4 regions of the Pseudogemmobacter sp. TB195 genome follow, and region 3 is predicted to be linked to each of the others. Evidence: riboswitches for the same ligand, from Rfam matches in the RefSeq annotation. Region 3 holds a riboswitch; each other region holds the start of a gene.
What was found. Region 3 has a riboswitch for cobalamin ahead of AC4FS3_RS02570 (DUF1636 domain-containing protein). Riboswitches for the same ligand answer to the same signal wherever they lie in the genome.
Positions count from the first base shown of each region.

Region 1: another riboswitch for cobalamin. It lies ahead of AC4FS3_RS15985 (ABC transporter substrate-binding protein); the one in region 3 lies ahead of AC4FS3_RS02570 (DUF1636 domain-containing protein).
Region 2: another riboswitch for cobalamin. It lies ahead of bluB (5,6-dimethylbenzimidazole synthase); the one in region 3 lies ahead of AC4FS3_RS02570 (DUF1636 domain-containing protein).
Region 4: another riboswitch for cobalamin. It lies ahead of AC4FS3_RS17125 (TonB-dependent receptor plug domain-containing protein); the one in region 3 lies ahead of AC4FS3_RS02570 (DUF1636 domain-containing protein).

Region 1 is NZ_JBZEGG010000015.1:40,929-45,788, reverse strand. It holds gene lhpI (cis-3-hydroxy-L-proline dehydratase) at 1-1,014, shown strand, start outside; gene AC4FS3_RS15990 (trans-3-hydroxy-L-proline dehydratase) at 1,023-2,051, shown strand; cobalamin riboswitch at 2,096-2,298, shown strand; gene AC4FS3_RS15985 (ABC transporter substrate-binding protein) at 2,494-3,486, shown strand; gene AC4FS3_RS15980 (FecCD family ABC transporter permease) at 3,551-4,537, shown strand; gene AC4FS3_RS15975 (ABC transporter ATP-binding protein) at 4,534-4,860, shown strand, end outside.
Region 2 is NZ_JBZEGG010000002.1:158,496-163,355, forward strand. It holds gene AC4FS3_RS03790 (bifunctional aldolase/short-chain dehydrogenase) at 1-1,009, shown strand, start outside; gene bluB (5,6-dimethylbenzimidazole synthase) at 1,323-2,093, opposite strand; cobalamin riboswitch at 2,157-2,357, opposite strand; gene AC4FS3_RS03800 (bactofilin family protein) at 2,678-3,079, shown strand; gene AC4FS3_RS03805 (DUF1489 family protein) at 3,169-3,597, opposite strand; gene AC4FS3_RS03810 (adenosylcobalamin-dependent ribonucleoside-diphosphate reductase) at 3,782-4,860, shown strand, end outside.
Region 3 is NZ_JBZEGG010000001.1:545,966-550,825, reverse strand. It holds gene cobN (cobaltochelatase subunit CobN) at 1-1,921, opposite strand, end outside; gene cobW (cobalamin biosynthesis protein CobW) at 1,930-2,958, opposite strand; gene AC4FS3_RS02570 (DUF1636 domain-containing protein) at 2,960-3,310, opposite strand; cobalamin riboswitch at 3,419-3,624, opposite strand; gene cobO (cob(I)yrinic acid a,c-diamide adenosyltransferase) at 3,661-4,299, shown strand; gene AC4FS3_RS02560 (cobyric acid synthase) at 4,299-4,860, shown strand, end outside.
Region 4 is NZ_JBZEGG010000016.1:137,058-141,917, forward strand. It holds gene AC4FS3_RS17120 (amidase) at 1-1,267, opposite strand, end outside; cobalamin riboswitch at 1,440-1,678, shown strand; gene AC4FS3_RS17125 (TonB-dependent receptor plug domain-containing protein) at 1,817-3,715, shown strand; gene AC4FS3_RS17130 (ABC transporter substrate-binding protein) at 3,715-4,575, shown strand; gene AC4FS3_RS17135 (FecCD family ABC transporter permease) at 4,572-4,860, shown strand, end outside.

The DNA of each region.
Region 1 (4,860 bases), on a different contig from region 3:
GTGCCTACGACGATGAACGCGATTTCGGTCGACCGCGAGAACTGGCGTGCCCAGGGGGTGCCGGATCTGTTCGGCGCCCCGGCGCAGCGGCTTGCCGATGCCTATGTGGCGATGGGCTGCCGGCCGAGTTTCACCTGCGCACCCTATCTGCTGGAGAGCGCTCCGGCCGAAGGCGAAGCCATTGGCTGGTCGGAAAGCAATGCGGTGATCTTTGCCAATTCCGTGCTGGGCGCGCGGACGGCGAAACACCCGGATTTCCTGGACCTTTTCATCGCGATGACCGGGCGTGCGCCACTGGCCGGCGTCTGTCTGGACGAGAACCGGGCGGCGCAGCGCATCATTGACGTGGCGGCGATTCCTGACACGGATGATCTCTTCTGGCCTTTGCTGGGCTGGCTTGCGGGCCGCGCCTCGCCGGACCGGATCCCCTTGCTCAGAGGTGTGGGCGCGGCATCCCGCGAGCAGTTACAGGCACTGTGCGCGGCCTTTGGCACCACCTCGGCTGCACCGATGCTGCATGTCGAAGGGGTCACGCCCGAGGCGCATCTTATCGCACCCGATGCCGACAATGTCCGGATCACACGCAGCGATTTCGCCCGCGCCTGGGAGGAGCTGAACCAGGGCGGCGAAGCGATCGACCTTGTCGCCATCGGCAGCCCTCATGCCTCGCGCGAAGAATGCCGTGCTTTCGCGAAAGCGCTGAACGGTGGGCGGGTGCAGGTTCCGACCATCATCACCGCCGGGCGCCAGATCATTGCCGATCTGGCGGGCGAGGGCACGCTCGCAACCCTCGAAGCCGCCAGTGTGCAGGTGTTGCCTGACCTCTGCTGGTGCTCGATCTCCGAGCCGGTCTTCCCGCCCGCGACCCGCACGCTGATGACCAATTCCGGCAAATATGCCCATTACGGGCCGGGGCTTTCGGGCCGGCAGATCCGCTTTGACAGTCTTGAGACCTGCGCCCGCGCTGCCCTCACCGGCCATGCTGCCAAAACCCTTCCCCCCTGGCTTTCCTGAGGCCCGATATGCGCTCGATCAAGACCATCCATGTGATTTCCGCCCATGCCGAGGGCGAGGTGGGCGATGTCATAGTGGGTGGGGTCCGCCCGCCGCCGGGTGACACGATCTGGGCCCAGTCGCGCTGGATCGCCGAAGATCAGACGCTCAGGAATTTCGTACTGAACGAGCCGCGCGGCGGCGTCTTCCGCCATGTGAACCTGCTCGTGCCGCCAAAAGACCCGCGCGCCGATGCCGCCTTTATCATCATGGAGCCCGAGGATACGCCACCGATGTCCGGCTCCAATTCGATCTGTGTCTCGACGGTCTTGCTTGATGGCGGCATCATCCCGATGGTCGAGCCGGAAACGCGCATGGTGCTGGAGGCGCCGGGCGGTCTGGTCCATGTCCGCGCCGAATGCCGCAATGGCAAGGCGGAACGGATCTTTGTCGAAAACCTGCCCTCTTTCGCCGAACGGCTGGATGCAAAGCTTGAAGTCGAGGGCATTGGCACATTGACGGTCGATACCGCCTGGGGCGGCGACAGTTTCGTCTTTGTCTATGCCAAAGCGCTCGGCTTCAGCCTGACCCCCGACGAGGCGCATGATATTGCAAAGCTCGGGGTGAAAATCTCGGATGCCGGGACGGAACAGCTCGGTTTCCGTCACCCGACAAACCCGGACTGGAGGCATTACTCCTTCTGCCTTTTCGCGGGCGAGGTCACGCGCGAGGGCAATGACCTGCGCGCCGGTGCCGCCGTGGCGATCCGGCCCGGCAAGGTTGACCGCTCGCCCACCGGGACCGCGCTTTCCGCGCGGATGGCGGTGCTGCATGCGCGTGGCCAGATGTCTGAGGCCGACCGTCTGACCACCGTCTCGCTGATCGGGTCGGAGTTTCAGGGCCGCATCCTCGGCACCACCGATCTGGCGGGCACGGCGGCGATCCGGCCGGAAATCTCGGGGCGTGGCTGGGTCACCGGCATCCATCAGCATATGCTCGACCCATCTGACCCCTGGCCCGGCGGGTATCGGCTGTCGGACACCTGGGGCGCGCGCTGATCCGCATAACGCGATGCTTTGCCATTGAAGCGGGACGGGTTTGCCCATACTCAGGGCAGGTCGGTTTCCGCAAGGAATTGAAAGGGAATCCGTCATCCGCCTTTACAGGGGGATGAACCGGAACTGCCCCCGCAACTGTAGGCGGCGAGGATCCGCGCGACAATGCCACTGTGGGAGAGCCCATGGGAAGGCTGCGCAGACCCAGTGACCCGCCAGTCAGGAGACCTGCCGACTCCTGTAACCAACTTGACCCGGACGGGGCGTCCGGGGAGGCGAGATATGATTTTGACCCGCAGATGCGCCACCGCATCCCGTGCCGCCAGCCTGCGCCAACCGCGCCGGGCCAGCTTTGTGCGTCGCGGTTTTCACGCTCTCCATCCGCTCCATCCCCCATCCCCTACGGAGATCCCGGATGCGATATTTCCCCAATACCCGTTTCTCGATGACCGCTTCACTGGCCGCGCTCTGCTTTGGCATGCCTGCTTTGGCCGAGACCGGCTACCCGCTGAAACTGCAGAATTGCGGGCTTGAGCTGAGCTTTGACAAGGCGCCGGAAAGCGCTGTGACGGTCGGCCAGGCGACGAGCGAGATCCTTTACACGCTGGGACTTGGCGACAAGGTCGCGGGCACTTCGGTCTGGTTCACCGAAGTCCTGCCGGAGTTCAGAGAGCTGAACGACGGCATCGAGCGGCTGGCGGATAATGACCCCTCCTTCGAGAGTGTTGTCGCGAAACGCCCGGGGATCGTGACCGTGCAATATGAATGGCATGTCGGCCCGCAAGGTATCGTGGCGACGCGCGAGCAATTCGCCGATCTCGGCATTCCGGCCTATGTCCTGCCGTCCGACTGCATCGGGAAGGACAATACCGCAGGTTCGGACGGCACCCGGCTGGAACCCTATACGATGGCGGGGATCTATCTCGGCATCGAAGAGCTGGCGACGATTTTCAACATCACCGACAAGGGCACAGAGGTGGTCGCTGACCTGAAAGCGCGCGAGGCGGCGGCGGTCGCGGCGGCGAAGGCGCTTGATCTGAAAGAGGCCTCGGCGGTGTTCTGGTTCTCGTCGGCCGAGATGGATATCGACCCCTATGTTGCCGGAAACGGCGGTGCTCCGGCCTGGATGATGGCGTCTCTGGGGCTGAAGAATGTGGTTGAAAGCCCCGAGGAATGGCCGGTCGTGTCCTGGGAAACCATCGCGCGGGCCAATCCCGATGTGATCGTGATCGCACGCATGGACCGCCGCCGGTTCGAGGCGGATGATCATGAAAAGAAACTGGAATTCCTGAAGTCTGATCCGGTGGTAAGCCAGATGGAGGCGGTGAAGAATGGTCGCATCGTGATCATCGACGCCCATGCAATGGACCCGTCGATCCGCAATATCGTGGCGCTGGAAGAGCTGGCGGCGGCGCTGCCGGCCTTTGATCTGAAGTGATCTGCCAGAGATGAAACGCCCGGCCACCCCTGTTGCGCTTGCCACCCATGTCGCTTTGCGCGCCATGGCGGGGGTGGCTATCCTGGCGCTCGCCGTTCTGACGGGCGTGATCCTTGGCGAGACGCCGCTGCCCTGGTCGACGGTCTGGGCGGCATTGGCGAATAATCTCTGGAATGCCGGGCTGCCGGTCGATCCGATCGATCAGGGCATCATCTGGGCCTATCGGGTACCGCGCACCCTGGTTGCCGCCGGATGCGGCGCGGGGCTGGCGCTGGCAGGTGTGGTTTTGCAGGCGCTGGTCAGAAACGCGCTGGCCGATCCTTACCTGCTGGGCGTCTCGGCGGGGGCCTCGACCGGGGCGGTGGCGGTGACGATCATGGGCGTCGGCGCCGGGGCCATCGGGATTTCCGGGGGCGCTTTTCTGGGGGCGGCTCTGGCTTTTGGCCTTGTCGCGGCCCTGGCCCGCGCGGCGGGCGGCGGCCCTGCACAGATGGTGCTTGCGGGCATTGCCGGATCGCAGCTTTTCAACGCGCTGACCTCTTTCTTCATCGCGAAGTCGGCCAATGCCGAACAGGCGCGCGGCATCATGTTCTGGCTTTTGGGCAATCTTTCGGGCGTGCGCTGGCCCGATGTGACACTGGCTTTGCCGGTCGCGGTCGCAGGGTTTCTTGCCTGCCTCTGGCATGCGCGCGCGCTGGATGCGTTTTCCTTTGGCTCGGACGCCGCCTCATCACTGGGGATCGCGGTGCGCCGCGTGCAGATCGTGCTGATCGGCGCGGTGACCCTGATGACCGCGACGATGGTCAGCCTTGTCGGCTCCATCGGCTTTGTCGGTCTGGTGATCCCCCATGCGGCGCGGTTCCTTGTCGGCCCGCGTCACGGGCGGCTGATCCCGGCGGCGGCCCTGACCGGGGCCGTATTCCTGATCGCGGCCGATGTGGTCTCGCGCATGCTGATCCCGGGCCAGGTGGTGCCGATCGGGGTGGTCACCGCGCTGGTGGGCGCGCCCGGCTTCGCGCTGATCCTGATCCGGGGGAGGGTGCGCGGATGAAGATCGCGGCGCATGATCTTGGCTGGGCCGCGCGCGGGCGCCCGATTGTCGAAGGGATCACCCTGGAGGTTGCCAGTGGCGAGACGCTCGGGCTGATCGGGCCGAACGGGTCCGGGAAATCGACGCTGCTGAAGCTCTTTGCCGGGATCGCGGCGCGGGCGCGCGGCACGGTCAGCCTGGACGGCACGGCCCTGTCGCGCATGAACCGGCGCGATATTGCGCGGCGCATCGCCTTTGTCGAACAGCAGGCCCAGACGACCGAGGCGCTGCGCGTGCAGGACGCGGTAGAGCTGGGCCGCACGCCCTGGCTCTCGCCGCTGGCG
Region 2 (4,860 bases), on a different contig from region 3:
TGCGCGTGCGGGCGGCATCAAGACCATGCTCGACCCGATGCCCCGCGTCTTCTACGTCGAAGGCGTCGGCGTCTTTGCCGCTGGTCCGACTGCGAAAGCCGCCCGGATCGGGGCCGATGTCGCCGAGGCGACGATCCAGGTGATCCGGGGTGCCGAAGGGATCGACGCTTTTGAGGCTCTGCCCGAGGAAGACCTTTTTGATCTGGAATACTGGTCGCTGGAACAGGTGAAGCTGAAAAAGGTCGCCGAAAAGCCGCTGACCCGCCAGGTCGCGGTGATCACCGGCGGCGCCGGTGGTCTGGGCCTTGCCATGGCCGAGGCGCTTCGCGCCGAAGGTGCCGAGATTGCACTGCTGGATATTGACGCCGACAAGGCCGCAGAGGCGGCGACGCGGCTGGGCGGCATCGGCATCGGCTGCGATCTGACCGATGCGGTCGCGGTCGATGCGGCGATTGCGCAGGTGGCGCTGCGCTTTGGCGGCGTTGATATCCTCGTCTCGAATGCCGGGGCGGCCTGGCAGGGCGCGCTTCTCGACGTGTCGGATGCCGATTTCCGCGCTGCCTTCGAGCTGAATTTCTGGGGTCACCACTATGTTGCCCGCGCGGTGGTGCGGGTGATGCAGGCCCAGGGCACCGGCGGCGCGCTCTTGTTCAACGTCTCGAAACAGGCGGTGAACCCGGGTCCGGACTTCGGCCCCTATGGCACGTCGAAAGCCGCCCTGATGGCCTTGATGAAGCAATATGCGGTGGAACATGCGGCGGATGGCATCACCTCGAATGCGGTCAATCCGGACCGGATCCGCACCGGGCTGATGACCGACCAGATGATCGAAGAGCGCGCCCGCGCCCGGGGCGTCACGCCCGAGGTCTATATGCGCGGCAACCTGCTGCATCGCGAAGTCACCGCCGAAGATGTGGCCCAGGCCGCGCTGGCGCTGATCCGCGCCCGCACCTCGACCGGGGCGGTGATCACCGTCGATGGCGGCAATACCGCTGCGATGCTGCGCTGAGCCAGCCCGACCTGCCCTTTGGCCTGACGCCGGCGGCACGATGTCGCCGGCGCCTTCGTCTGTGCCACACCTGCGGTCCCCCGGGCCGCAGGACAAGCACCGCCGGGACAGGCAGTCCCTCTGCTGCTGCCTGAACCGGATCAAGTCGGGTCGCAGACCGGAACACTGCGGGGGGAATCAATGTTATCCTTCTGTGGCTGACGGGCCGTCATTCTCCCGATCACTGGTCATTGCCAGCCTTCGCCGCGACGACGGCCCTCTGCCCGTGGCGGCGGCCTCTTCCGGCATTGCGCGGGACGGCAGCGGCAGGTCCTCAGCGCCCCTGCCAGCGGTCGGCGAAGACCATGTCTTCCAGCCGGTGACGCTGCCCCCAGCCCCGGACCTCGAGCTCCGGCCGGTCATAGAGGTCGCGCACATGACCAAGGCACAGGAGCGCCACCGGCACCACATCATCGGGCAGATGCAGGATGCGCTTCAGATCACCTTCGCGGAAGATGCTGACCCAGCCGACACCGATCCCCTCGGCCCGCGCGGCGAGCCAGAGGTTCTGCACCGCGCAAACCGTGGAATAGAGGTCGGTCGCGGCATCATGGGTGCGCCCCAGCACCACCGGACCGCCACGTGTGCGATCACAGGTGACGCACAGGCAAAGCGGCGCCTCGGAGATCCCCTGGAGCTTGAGCTGCGAATAAAGCGCGCGCCGCCCCTCGCCGAACATCGCCGCCGCCTCGGTATTGGCGGCCTCGAAAGCGTCACGGATCTCGGCTCGCACGCCCTCATCGCGGATCAGGATGAAATTCCACGGCTGAGAGAGCCCGACCGAAGGCGCGGCATGGGCCGCCGCCAGGAGCCGGAGCAGCAGATCCTCGCTGAGCGGATCGGGCAGGAACTGGCCCCGCACATCGCGCCGCTCAAAGATCGCGCGGTAGACGGCGGCGCGTTCCTCTGCCGAAAAGGCAGCGGCGGTGCCGGGCGCGCGCAGGTCAGGACCGGAAGTGCCCGGATCTGAGCCAAGTGGATCGGAAGGGAGCTGTTCGGCAGGAGCGTGATCGCAACGGGCCGCGAGCGGCAGTTCTATCGGCATGACATTTCCCCTGTCAGGCAAACCGGCGCCCCTGCTGCCGTCCGCGCAGCCGGGGCCGTTCTGGTCTGGCCGGTCTTCTGGCTCGGTTTCATCCCGAAACGGCGCCTTCCCGGCCAAAGCCAGTGGCATCTGCCGCCCGGTCCGCAAAAGCGGTCCACCTTACAGCGTTGGGCACGCGGCGGATTTGCACCGCCTTCCCGATTATCCCTCCGGCCAGGGGCGGCACAGGGTCAGCGCCCTTGCCCGGGCCGGAGAGCACCAGACAGCGTCACTATCAGAGAAGTCCGGCCAGAACGCAACCGCGCCGCCCCCTGATTCGCAGCGACAGGATGCGCCTTGCGATCCGCCCCCGGCCGGCATCGCCGCCCGCACCAGACAGGAGGCCCCGCCCCCAAAGAGCGCGTCTCTCTGTTTCATGCGCCTTTTCACCGGCTTTAGGATGCCGGACGCCGCCCCGTCCCGTCGTGATCATTAAGTTTCGGCAGAAAACCGGCTTTCCCCGGCCTCGGCGGTCGCAGTCCACTTGACCCTCGCGCCGCAATTCCGCCTTATCGCCCTCGAGACGCTTTCAGAAAGATCCCCCAATGTTCTCGAAAACTGCCGCTCCGAATGGCGAGCCCGGACAGGCTGGCTCCCAGGCGACCACGCCTTCATCCGGCGCCAGCCGCAGCAATGCGACCCGTTCTGTGCTGGGCTCTGACCTGAAGATCACCGGCGAGATCAGCTCGACCGGCGCGCTTGAGGTTCTGGGCGAGGTCGATGGCAATATCACCGCCGACGCGCTGGCGGTCGGGCAGCATGGCCGCATCTCCGGCTCGGTCAGCGCGAAATCGGTCGAGGTGCATGGCCGTCTCGACGGCAAAGTCGACAGCCAGCATTTCATCATGCGCGCCACCGCCCAGGTGACCGCCGATATCACTTATGACACCCTGGTGATCGAGAGCGGCGCCACCATCGAAGGCCGCTTCACCCGCGGTCGCGGCTGATCACCCGCATCTGAAATGGCCGCTCTGAACCGGCACCGGTCGGCAGTTCAGAGCGGGGAGTTCAGATCGGGCCAGATGCGCAAAACGCGTCAGCGCAGGCCGATCTCGGCCAAAGCGCGTTCCAGGTCCGGCGGCAGGCTGTCATCGCCGTCCCGGCCCAGCGTCAGGTCGCGCGGCACGTCCTCCGGGCCGATATAGCGCCAGCCCTGAAACGGGCGGCGCGGCGCGGATTCGGTGCGGATGATCTCGCGGTCCATCACGATGGCGCAGCGGCTGATGCCATCACCGGTCTCGACCCGTTCCAGCGCGGTGATGCGCTGCCGGCAGAGGATCACCCCCTTGATCACCCAGTAAAGCGAGCCGCCCGCCAGCACCTCGGCCTCGCGTTTGGGCCACATGCGGGTGACATGTACCGCCTGCCCCGCAGGCCAGCGCGCCGCATTTTCCTCTTGCCAGGTCGCAAGATCCCCGATGCTTTCGGCACCGACACAAAGCTTGAGTATATTCACGAATCCCATGGCCGGATCATAGGCGCCTGCCCCGCCGCCGCAAGATTGACCGATGGCCTCCGCCTCCCTATCCTGTGGCTCTGGCCGGATCCGGCGCAAATGCTGGCCCAGTCCTCGCGCCGCTGACGGCCCTCTTTGCCGGAGGGTCTGCACCTTGCCCGATACTGCACCCGATGCTGACGCCGCCGACCGCCTGACCGGCCCCGCTGCTCAGGACGGGTCTGTCGCGCAGGATGGGTTTGCCACCCCCATCGCGGCCCGGATCTGGGATATGAAATACCGGCTGAAGAACGCGGATGGCACACCCATTGACCTGACGGTCGCCGACAGCTGGCGCCGTGTCGCCCGCGCCCTTGCGGTGGACGAGCCCGATCCCGCAGCCGCTGAGCCCCGGTTCATGTCGACGCTGGAAGGCTTCCGCTTTCTGCCCGCCGGTCGCATCCTGGCCGGGGCCGGCACCGATCGCGCCGTCACGCTGTTCAACTGTTTCGTCATGGGCACGATCCCCGATTCGATGGAGGGGATTTTTCAGGCCCTGAAAGAGGCCGCACTGACGCTGCAACAGGGCGGCGGCATCGGCTATGATTTCTCGACCATCCGGCCGAAAGGCGCATTGGTGGCGTCTGTGGCGGCGGATGCTTCGGGGCCTTTGTCTTTCATGGATGTCTGGGACGCGATGTGCCGCACCATCATGTCCGCCGGCGCGCGGCGCGGCGCGATGATGGCGGTCCTGCGCTGCGATCACCCTGATATCCTTGACTTTATCAGCGCCAAACAGGATGCGGCACGGCTGAGGATGTTCAATCTTTCGGTGCTGATCACCGATGCTTTCATGGCAGCGGTGAACGCGGATCAAAACTGGGATCTGGTCTTTGGCGGCAGGGTTTATCACAGCCTGCCCGCCCGCGCGCTCTGGGACCGGATCATGCGCGCGACCTATGATTATGCCGAGCCGGGCGTGATCTTCATCGACCGCATCAACCAGATGAACAACGTCCATTACGCCGAGGTGATCAGCGCCACCAACCCTTGCGGCGAACAGCCGCTGCCGCCCTATGGCGCCTGCCTGCTCGGGTCGGTCAACCTCGCAGCCCTGGTGCGGGACCCTTTCACCGAAGCGGCCCGGATCGCGGGCGATGAGCTTGCCGATCTTGTCGCGACCGCCGTGCGGATGCTGGATAATGTGATCGACCAGTCGCGTTTTCCCCTGCCTAAACAAGAGGCCGAGGCACGGGCCAAGCGGCGGATCGGCCTTGGCGTCACCGGGCTTGC
Region 3 (4,860 bases):
TTTCCGGGATGTCAAGATCCTGTTCGACATGCGCGCTTTGCGCTTCCTGACGGATAGCGGCGATCAGCCGGTCACGGCGGGCCGGGTCGAGGCCATCGGCGGTGGAATATTCATCAAGCAGGCGTTCAAGCCGGGCCAGCGCCGGGGGCATTGCGGCATCCGCCAGCGGCGGGGTCAGATGACCGAGCGTGACGGCTCCAATGCGGCGGCGGGCCTGAGCGGCCTCGCCCGGGTCATTGACGATGAACGGGTAGATCACGGGAAGCGGCGCGACCAGCGCCTCGGGCCAGCAGGCGGCGGAGAGGGCGACCGCCTTCCCGGGCAGCCATTCGAGCGTGCCATGGGCGCCGATATGGAGAAGCGCATCTGTGCCCTGCCGCAGCCAGAGATAGAAAGCGGTATAGGCGTGGCCGGGGATGCGACCGGTATCGTGATATTCGCCGTCACGATCCGGGCTGCGGCTGCGTTCGGGCTGCAGGGCGATCAGAAGATTGCCGCGCCGCGTCGCCTGGAAATGGAAGGCGCCGGCCTGGATCGCCGGATCGTCTTCTGGGCGGCCATGCGTCTCTGTTATGGCGGTTTTCAGGGGTTCCGGCAGTCGGGCGAGCGCCTCGCGATAGGCCGAAAGCGGCCAGGCGATGGTCTCGGACTGCAGCGCCTGATCAAGCGGAGCACCGGGTTGAATGCTGAAACCGGCGGCGCAGAGGTCCTCGGCCATCGCCTCGGCCGAGGCCAGAACGTCAAGGCCCACGGCATGAGCCATGCGCCAGGATTTGCCCGGATAGGTCGAGAGAACCATCGCGATGCGGCGGCTGGCCGGGGGCTCTGACGCGAGGCGGATCCAGGCTCTGACCTTCGCGACCACGGCCCCGATACGTTCGGGGTCCGGCGCGTGGCTGGTGCGGGAAAATTGCAGATCCGGGTCGCGCGGCGCCTCGTCCTTGAATGAAATCACGCCGGCAGTGATGCGGCCATCGACTTCGGGAAGCGCCACATGCATCGCCAGATCGGCGGGGGAGAGGCCGCGCCCGGCCCCTTCCCAGGCGGCGCGGGTAGAGGTGGCGTGGATCACCTGGAAGACCGGCACACCGGCGGCCTCCAGCGGCGAGCCACTGGCGTCGCGGGCGGAAAAGGCGGTGGCATTGACCACCGCTTTCAGTCCAGGCGCCGGGAGGGTCTCGCGCAGCCAGCGGGCAGCGGCCTCGTCCTTGAGGCTGGGAAGGAACGCGCCATATGCCCGAAAGCCTTCGGCTTCGAACGCCAGGATCAGGGCGTCGATGGCGGCGGTGTCGCCGGCGGCGGCCCAGGCACGGTAGAAGGGGATCAGGACAAGCGGCGCCTCGCCATGTGGCAAGTCACGGATCACGCCGCCTGACGGGTGCCAAAAGCCAAAGCCCGGCAGCGATTTTGCCCCGGGCACCGGCCCGGCATAGAGACCCGCCGCAAGCGCGAGCTGCGCCAGCGCGCCCTGGGCTGCGATCGCCCCGCCGGTATCGCACAGCGTGGACAGGCGCCGCAGCGTGGCGACCGGCAAAGTCGAGGCGGCATCCAGTGCAGGGTCGGGGCGACCATCCGCCGGCAGGAGCGCCAGCGCGATCCCGCGTGATCTGGCCATGTTAGAGACCTGTTCGACGCCGTAAGCCCAGTAATTCACCCCGCCGATCAGCCGGATCAGCACGCCTTTCGCCCCGGTCAGCGTCTGCCCGATCCAGGTATCGACCGAGAGCGGATGCGTCAGCCGCGACAGGTTTGCCAGCCTGAGGGAGGGCAGCGTCTCGCGCCCCCGCTTCCACCCTGCCGCAAAAGCCCCGAGGTCGCTGTCGGAAAACGACAGCACCACAAGATCCCCGGGCGTCTGCCCGAGATCCTGCGGCATGTCGGTCTCTTCCAGACCGTGGCTTTCGCGAAAGAGGACGTGCATCAGGCCCCTTATGCCCCCAGAGCGGCCCGAACGGCGGCTGCGTCGATATTGCCATGTTCCGCGATCACGACAAGCTGCGAGCGACGGGGCTGGTTGCCCCATGGCCGGTCGAACTGATGACGCACACGCGGGCCGACGGCCTGGATCAGAAGGCGCATCGGCTTGCCCTCGACCGCCACATGGCCTTTGACGCGCAGAATGTTCTGCGCGGCTGCCAGGGCCGAGACTTTCGCCGCAAGTGCCTCCGGGTCGGTGATCTCGGGCAGATCGACCACGATCGTGTCGAAATCGTCATGATCGTGATCATCATGGCCATCGTGATGCGAGGGGCGCTCATTCAGGCTGTCTTCGGCAGCCGCGCCGATCCCCAGCACGACACGCGCATCGATCACGCCTTCGGTCAAAGGCAGCATCGGCAGAGGGCGCGGCGCCTCGGCCTCGATCACGGCTTTCGCCTTTGCGATACCGGCATCTCCTGCGAGATCGGCCTTGGACAAAAGAACGATATCGGCGCAGGCGATCTGATCTTCGAAGACCTCGGAAAGCGGGGTCTCGTGATCGGCTTCAGCCGCGCCGGGCTGTGCCGGATTCGGCGCGAAAAGGCCGGCGGCGACCGCTTCGGCATCGGCGACCGCGACCACACCGTCGATGGTGATTTTAGAGCGCAAAGCCGGCCAGTCGAAGGCCTTCAGCAGCGGTTTCGGCAGCGCAAGGCCCGAGGTTTCGATCACGATATGATCGGGGCGCGGCTCCATCGCCATCAGCTTTTCGATCGAGGGGATGAACTCGTCGGCAACGGTGCAGCAGATGCAGCCATTGGTGAGCTCGACAATCGAGCTTTCCGGGCAATTCGCATCGGCGCAGTCGCGGATCAGGTCGCCATCAACGCCGACATCGCCAAATTCATTCACCAGCACAGCGAGCCGCCGCCCGCCCGGGTTTTGCAGCAGGTGGCGGATCAGCGTGGTTTTCCCGGCGCCAAGAAAGCCGGTGATCACGGTGACGGGGGTTTTTTCCAGGGATTTGTCTGCGGACATGTCAAAGCTCCATCGGAGGGATACGGGCGATTGTGTTCTTGCGGATGACCTCGGGCCGCGCACGCCAGGGGACGATGCCATCGGGCGTCGCCGCAAAGGCGTGATACATGGTGACGAGGTCGTTCAGATGCAGATCGGGGTCGAGATGGCCCTGGACATAGGTCCAGCGGCCCGGGCCGCGAAACACCACGGCGCAGCCATTGGAACAGGCAGACAGGCATTCCTGGCGGCGATGCCCCACGCCTTTGGCGGTCAGCGCCTCAGAGAGCCGCGCGCCATCGCGTATGGCCTCGGGGCTGCTGCCCGGCAATCTGCATGTGGTACAGACCACAAGCTCGGTTTCTCCGGCCATTTGCCCCTCCGGCATGGCTGTGGCTGCGCGGGGAACAGGTGGCGGGCAAAAGCACCACCAGACCCGCGGCTCACCCCGGCCGCCCGTTACGAATGATGCGCGCCCCGAAGGGCCGCACCGGCGCTGGCAGGTCTCCCGGCTTGCGGATTTCGGGGGATCCCCCTGCGGGCGCCCTGCCTTCCCGGCCGGATGGCCAGTGGCGGTTGGGCGACCTTTCCGGTCACGGTCGCGGGGGCGGCTGCGTCTGGGCTTTCGGCCTGTCGCATTCCCTCTTCGCCTGCTGTATGGCAGGAACCAGCGATGGCCACAGCCAAGCCATCAGACCCACCGAATGTCAAGCGAGGCCAGGAATGACCGATGCTCCCGATCCCGCCGCAACTCCTGCGGAAGATGCTGCCCGCCACGCCGCAAAAAAGGCGAAGATCAAAGCCGCGCGCGACCGGATGATGGCGGAAAAGACCGGCGAGAAGGGGCTGATCATCGTCCATACCGGGCCGGGCAAGGGCAAAAGCTCCTCCGCCTTCGGGATGATCCTGCGCTGCATCGCGCATGAAATGCCCTGCGGCGTGGTGCAGTTCATCAAGGGCGCGATGTCGACCGGTGAGCGCGATCTGATCCTGAAGAATTTCGGAGGTCTCTGCCAGTTCCACACGATGGGCGAGGGCTTTACCTGGGAGACCCAGGATCTGGAGCGGGACCGCGCCGCCGCCGCGCGCGCCTGGGAAAAGGCGAAAGAGCTGATCCGGGACGAGCGGAACCGCATGGTGCTGCTGGACGAGATCAATATCGCGCTGCGCTATGACTACCTTGTTCTGGTCGAGGTGCTGGCGTTTCTGCGCGATGAGAAACCCCCGATGACCCATGTCGTGCTGACCGGGCGCAATGCAAAGCCGGAACTGATGGAACTGGCCGATCTGGTGACGGAAATGGCGATGGTGAAACACCCGTTCCGCGCCGGGGTTAAAGCCCAGGCCGGGGTAGAGTTCTGATGTCTGGCCAGACGCCTGGCCGCGCGCTGATGATCCAGGGCACAGGCTCGAATGTCGGCAAGTCGCTGCTGGTCGCGGGGCTTTGCCGGGTGGCGCGGCGGCGGGGGCAGACGGTCCTGCCGTTCAAGCCGCAAAACATGTCGAACAATGCCGCGGTCACAGTGGACGGGGGCGAGATCGGGCGGGCCCAGGCACTGCAGGCGCTGGCCTGCGGGGTGGAGCCGCATAGCGATATGAACCCGGTCCTGCTGAAGCCTGAAACCGATACCGGCGCGCAAGTGGTGGTGCAGGGGCGTCGCCTGACCTCGGTGCGCGCAAAGGATTATGCTGGCCTGAAGCCGAAGATCGCCGAGGCAGTGCAGGAGAGCTTCCGCCGCCTCAGGGCTCAGGCGGATCTGGTGATTGTCGAAGGCGCCGGCAGCCCGGCCGAGGTCAATCTGAGGCGAAATGACATCGCCAATATGGGCTTTGCCTTGGCGGCCGACGTGCCGGTGGTGCTGGCGGGTGATATCGACCGCGGCGGCGTGATCGCGCAGATCGTCGGCACCCAGGCCGTGCTGG
Region 4 (4,860 bases), on a different contig from region 3:
CGGCAAAAGGCGAATAGTCGAAACAGCGCCCCGGCCCGAGGCGGAAATCGACGTAATCCTCGGTCTCATGGCTGAAGCGCCCGACTTTGGCCGGTGGCTCGGCCAGCGTGGCCGAGAGCAGGATGTCGTAACCGTGGCCGGTTTCAGGCCGGAAGAAATACGCCATCTCGCGTCCGAAATCATGGATATCCTCGACCGCTTCCAGATAGCGCAGCGGCCCGAGCGCCTCGGCATGTTTCACCGCGCCGCGGCCGACACCCTCGACCAGATCCGCCGTCAGCGCGCGGCCTTTCAGCTTTTGCCGGATCGTCAGCGCGGTGCCGACCGCAACGATATCGGTCCAGGCCCGCATCATTGCCCCGATATCCGCCTTTGGCCGCGCCGGCTCCACATGGTGGCCAAGGCTTTCCAGCAGCTGCCCGGCATCCCGCACCGCAGTCGCGACCTCCGGGTCAATCGCGGCGCCGGTTAAGGTCGTGTCGCAGATCGCCACGCGCAGCCGCCGGGGCGGGGCCGAGATTGCCTGGCCGTAGCCCTTTGCCAGCGGCGGCGCGACATAGGGGGCACCGAGGTCAGGTCCCTCGCAGGCATCCAGCATCACCGCCGTGTCGCGGACGGAACGCGTCAGGAACCCGTCAATCGCCATGCCGGCCCAGCCCTCGCCGGACCAGGGCCCGTCGGGCAGCCGCGCGCGGGTTGGCTTGAAGCCGAAAAGCCCGCAATTCGAGGCCGGAACCCGGACCGAGCCGCCGCCGTCTGATCCATGCGCGAAAGCGACGATCCCCGCCGCGACCGCCGCCGCCGCGCCGCCCGAAGAGCCGCCGGCGGTATGGTCAGTGTTCCAGGGGTTGCGGGTTGGCCCGCCATAGACGGCGGCCTCGGTTGCGATGCCGACCCCGCCTTCGGGGCTTGTCGTGCGCCCGAAGGTCACCACCCCGGTTGCCCGCATCCGGGCCATCATATTGCAATCGGCGGCATAGGTCCTGGCCGGACCAAGCCGCGTGCCGTTAAGGGACGGCAACCCTTTTGCCTCGAGCCCCAGATCCTTGATCAGGAAGGGCACGCCGCGAAACGGCCCGCGCGGAAGGCCTGCGCGGATTTCAGCGCGCGCGACCTCTTCCTGCACCAGCACCACGGCGTTGATTGCCGGATTTCGGGCGCCGACCGCGGCCAGCGCCGCATCCAGCAGCTCATCCGGGCTGACCTCGCCCTTTGCCACCAGCCCCGCAAGTTCGGTCGCATCCCGTGCGCCCAGATCCCCGATCATCTGCGATTCCCCGTTATTCATCCCGATGCCAGTCTGGACGCGGCGCCCGGGAAAGGTCCAGAGGTGCCGCGCATCCGGCTGTTACCGCAACCATGTGACCCGGGCGACCAAAGCGGCGACTGCCGCAACCCTGCGCCCCGTCAGCCGCTTGACAGAGGGCAAGGGCGGATCGCATGGAGGACAGAGCAACGGTTCCGGCGCCGCGCCCGCAAAGCGCGGTTTTCCGGAGAATAGGGAATGTGGCCGGTCCTTTCTGCACAGGGATCCGGGACCACAGCTGCCCCCGCAACTGTAAGCGGTGAGCGGCGGTTGAGGATGCCACTGGAAGTGCCTCAGAGGGGCAGGTCCGGGAAGGCCAGCCGTTCGCCCGGACCCGCGAGCCAGGAGACCTGCCGCTGCTGATCACCCTTTCCCTCGCACGGGGCGTGCGGCGGAGGGCGGAGTGCCGCCAGAGGTGACGTTCATGCGCAACGGGAGGGCTTTCCCCCGCGGCGAAAACGCATCAGGGCGGCGGTCAGCGACCGGTGGCTCCGAAGAAAGGGCTGAGAGATGTTTCACAGGGTTTCCCGTCTGGCAGTGATCACCGCGCTGACCGCCGCCGGTGCGGCCGGCAGCGCGTGCGCGCAGGCACAGAACGATGCCCCTATTGAACTGGGTACGATCACGCTCTCGGCCCTGCGTTACGGGGCCGATATTGCGCGCACCGGCGTCTCGGTCAGCGTGGTTGACCGCGCCGAGCTGGACAAAAGCGCCGATCTGCGGCTGGCGGATTTTCTTGGCACATTGCCGGGGGTCTCGGTGATCAGCCAGGGTGGTTTTGGTGCCAATACCGCCTTGCGGATCCGGGGCTTCGACGGGCGTCATATCGCGGTCTATATCGACGGGATCCGCATTGACGATCCGTCCGGCGTGCAGGTCTCGACCGATTTCGGCGCGCTGATGACCGATGATATTGCCCGGATCGAGGTGCTGCGCGGGTCGCAATCGGCGCTTTGGGGCGGCTCGGCCGTGGCCGGGGTGATCAATATCTCGACATTGTCCGGGGCAGAGCCGGGGCTGCATCAGAAGGTGCGCATCGAAGGGGGCAGCCATAATTCGGCCCGCCTTGCCTGGGGGCTGACCCAAAAGGATGACCAGCTTGAACTGGCCCTGAATGCCAGCCATTTCCGCACCGACGGGATATCGGCCTTTGACGGGGGCACCGAGGCGGATGGCGCCGAGGCCAGCCGGCTGTCGTTTTCGGCGCGCTACCGGGTCTCGGATCTGGTGACGCTGGGGGGCGCCGCTTTCTGGCAAAAAACCCGCAGCGATTATGACGGCTATATCGATACGAATGGCGATGGCTATACCGATACTTTCACCGATCTGCCCAATGAGATGCGCCGCCAGGATCTTGGCCTGCGCCTCTTCGCAGAGCTGGAGACCGGCAATACGCTGCATGTGCTGGGCATCGGCTTTTCACGCAACAAGCGCGATATGGATGACGAGAACGGCAAAAGCGCCTTTGCCGGCGAGCGTCTGACGCTGGACTGGCAGGCGACCAGCACGCTGTCTGACCAGCTGACCCTGTCTTATGGCGCGGATTTCAACCGTGAAGAGGCGAAAACCTCGGCCATGCCCGGAGGCTCGGGTAATACCGATACCAAAGGCATCTGGGGCCAGCTTGCCTGGTCGCCGCGCGAAGGCTTCGATGTGACTGCGGCACTGCGGTATGATGACCATTCGGCCTTTGGCGGCTTTGGCACCGGGCGGCTTTCCTTTGCCTGGGCAGCCGCCGAGGGGCTGACCCTGCGCGGCGCAGTCGCGCGGGGCTTCCGCGCGCCCTCGCTTGACGAGCTGTACGGTGATTATCCGGGGCTGTTCTTCACCGGTAATCCCGATCTCGATCCCGAAACCAGCGTCTCATACGAGCTGGGCGCAGATTATGCCTTCGGGACAGGTGCGTCGCTGTCTTTCACGGCGTTCCGCATCGAGGTCGAAGACCGCATCGCCGCCGATCCGGCGACCTTCTGGTCAACGCTGGGCAATCTGGCGGGAAGCTCGGTGTCGAAAGGCGTCGAGCTGGCCGCGAAAACCAGGCTGAGCGACACGCTGAGCCTCACGCTCGCCTATACCTATACCGATGCGCATGACCCGAATGGCGCGCGCCTGACGGCGGTGCCGCGCCATAATCTGGCGCTCGCGCTGGATGCTGAGATCAGCGAGCGGGTCTCGGCGCGCTTTACCCTCAGCCATCTGGCCGGACGCCGCGACAGGCATGTGAACAGCTTTGCCGCCCTCGACATGCCCGACGTCACCTTGCTGGACGCGGCCTTCAGCTATCAGATCAGTGACAGTATCGGGGCCACATTGCGCATCGAGAACCTGACCGGTGAACACTGGCAATCCTCGCATGGCTACGGCACGCCGGGTCGCACTGCCTGGCTCGGGCTGCAGGCCCGGTTCTGATGCTGCGCGCCGCCATCCTTGTCCTGCTCCTTGGGGCCCTGCCGGTGGCGGCCGACCCTCTTCTCCCTCCGGGGCGGGTGGTCTCGATCAACCTGTGCACCGATCAGCTGGCAATGATGCTGGCGGCGCCGGGGCAACTCGTTTCGGTCAGCCATCTGGCCTCGGACCCGCTGGCGTCCTCCATGCCGGAGGAAGCCGCCGCCTATACCGCAAACCGGGGCGGCGCCGAGCAGGTGTTTCTCATGAGGCCCGGTCTCGTGCTGGCCGGCACCTATACCGCCCGCGCCAGTGTCGATCTTCTGCGCCGGCTTGGCATCCGGGTGGAACAGGTCGCGCCGGTCACCTCGCTGGAGGGCGTCAGTGCGCAGATCCGCGAGGTGGCGGGGTATCTCGGGCGCGAGGCGGCGGGCGAGGCGCTGGTCACTGAATTCGAGGCCGGGCTTGCGGCGCTGGCGACCGGTCTTCCCCTGAAACCGGCGGCACTTTACTATCCCAATGGCTATACGACGGGGAAGGGCACCCTGTCGGATGATGTCCTGGCACATACCGGTTTCGCCAATATCGGCGCGGTCGCGGGCGTCACTGGCGGAGGTGTCCTGCCGATGGAGCTGCTCGTGATGGCGCAGCCCGACCTGGTCGTGACCTCGAAACCCTATCCCGGCGCCTCGCGTTCGGAAGAGATCCTTGACCACCCCGCGCTGGCGCTTTTACAGGCTGAGGCCGGGGTGGTGGCCTTCAGCGATGCCGACTGGATCTGCGGCACACCGCATATCCTGCGCGCGGTCGCGGCGATGCGCGCGGCGCGGCTGGGGCTGGAGGCCGCATCGGCCACAAAAGACGCGGGGGAGCGCGCGGAATGAAAATGCTGATCCCGCTGTTGCTGGCGCTGGTGGCGGCGCTGTTTGCGGCCTCGCTTCTGATCGGGCCGGCAGGGCTGGGCCTTGGCGAAAGCCTGCGCGCGCTTCTGGGCGGCGAGGGCGGGCCGGTTATGCTGGTCATGCAGGAGATCCGCCTGCCGCGCGCGCTCCTCGGGCTGCTGATCGGCGCGGCGCTCGGGATCTCCGGCGCCGCGATGCAGGGCTATCTGCGCAACCCCCTGGCCGAGCCGGGGCTGATCGGCGTTTCGGCCTCGGCGGCCCTGGGCG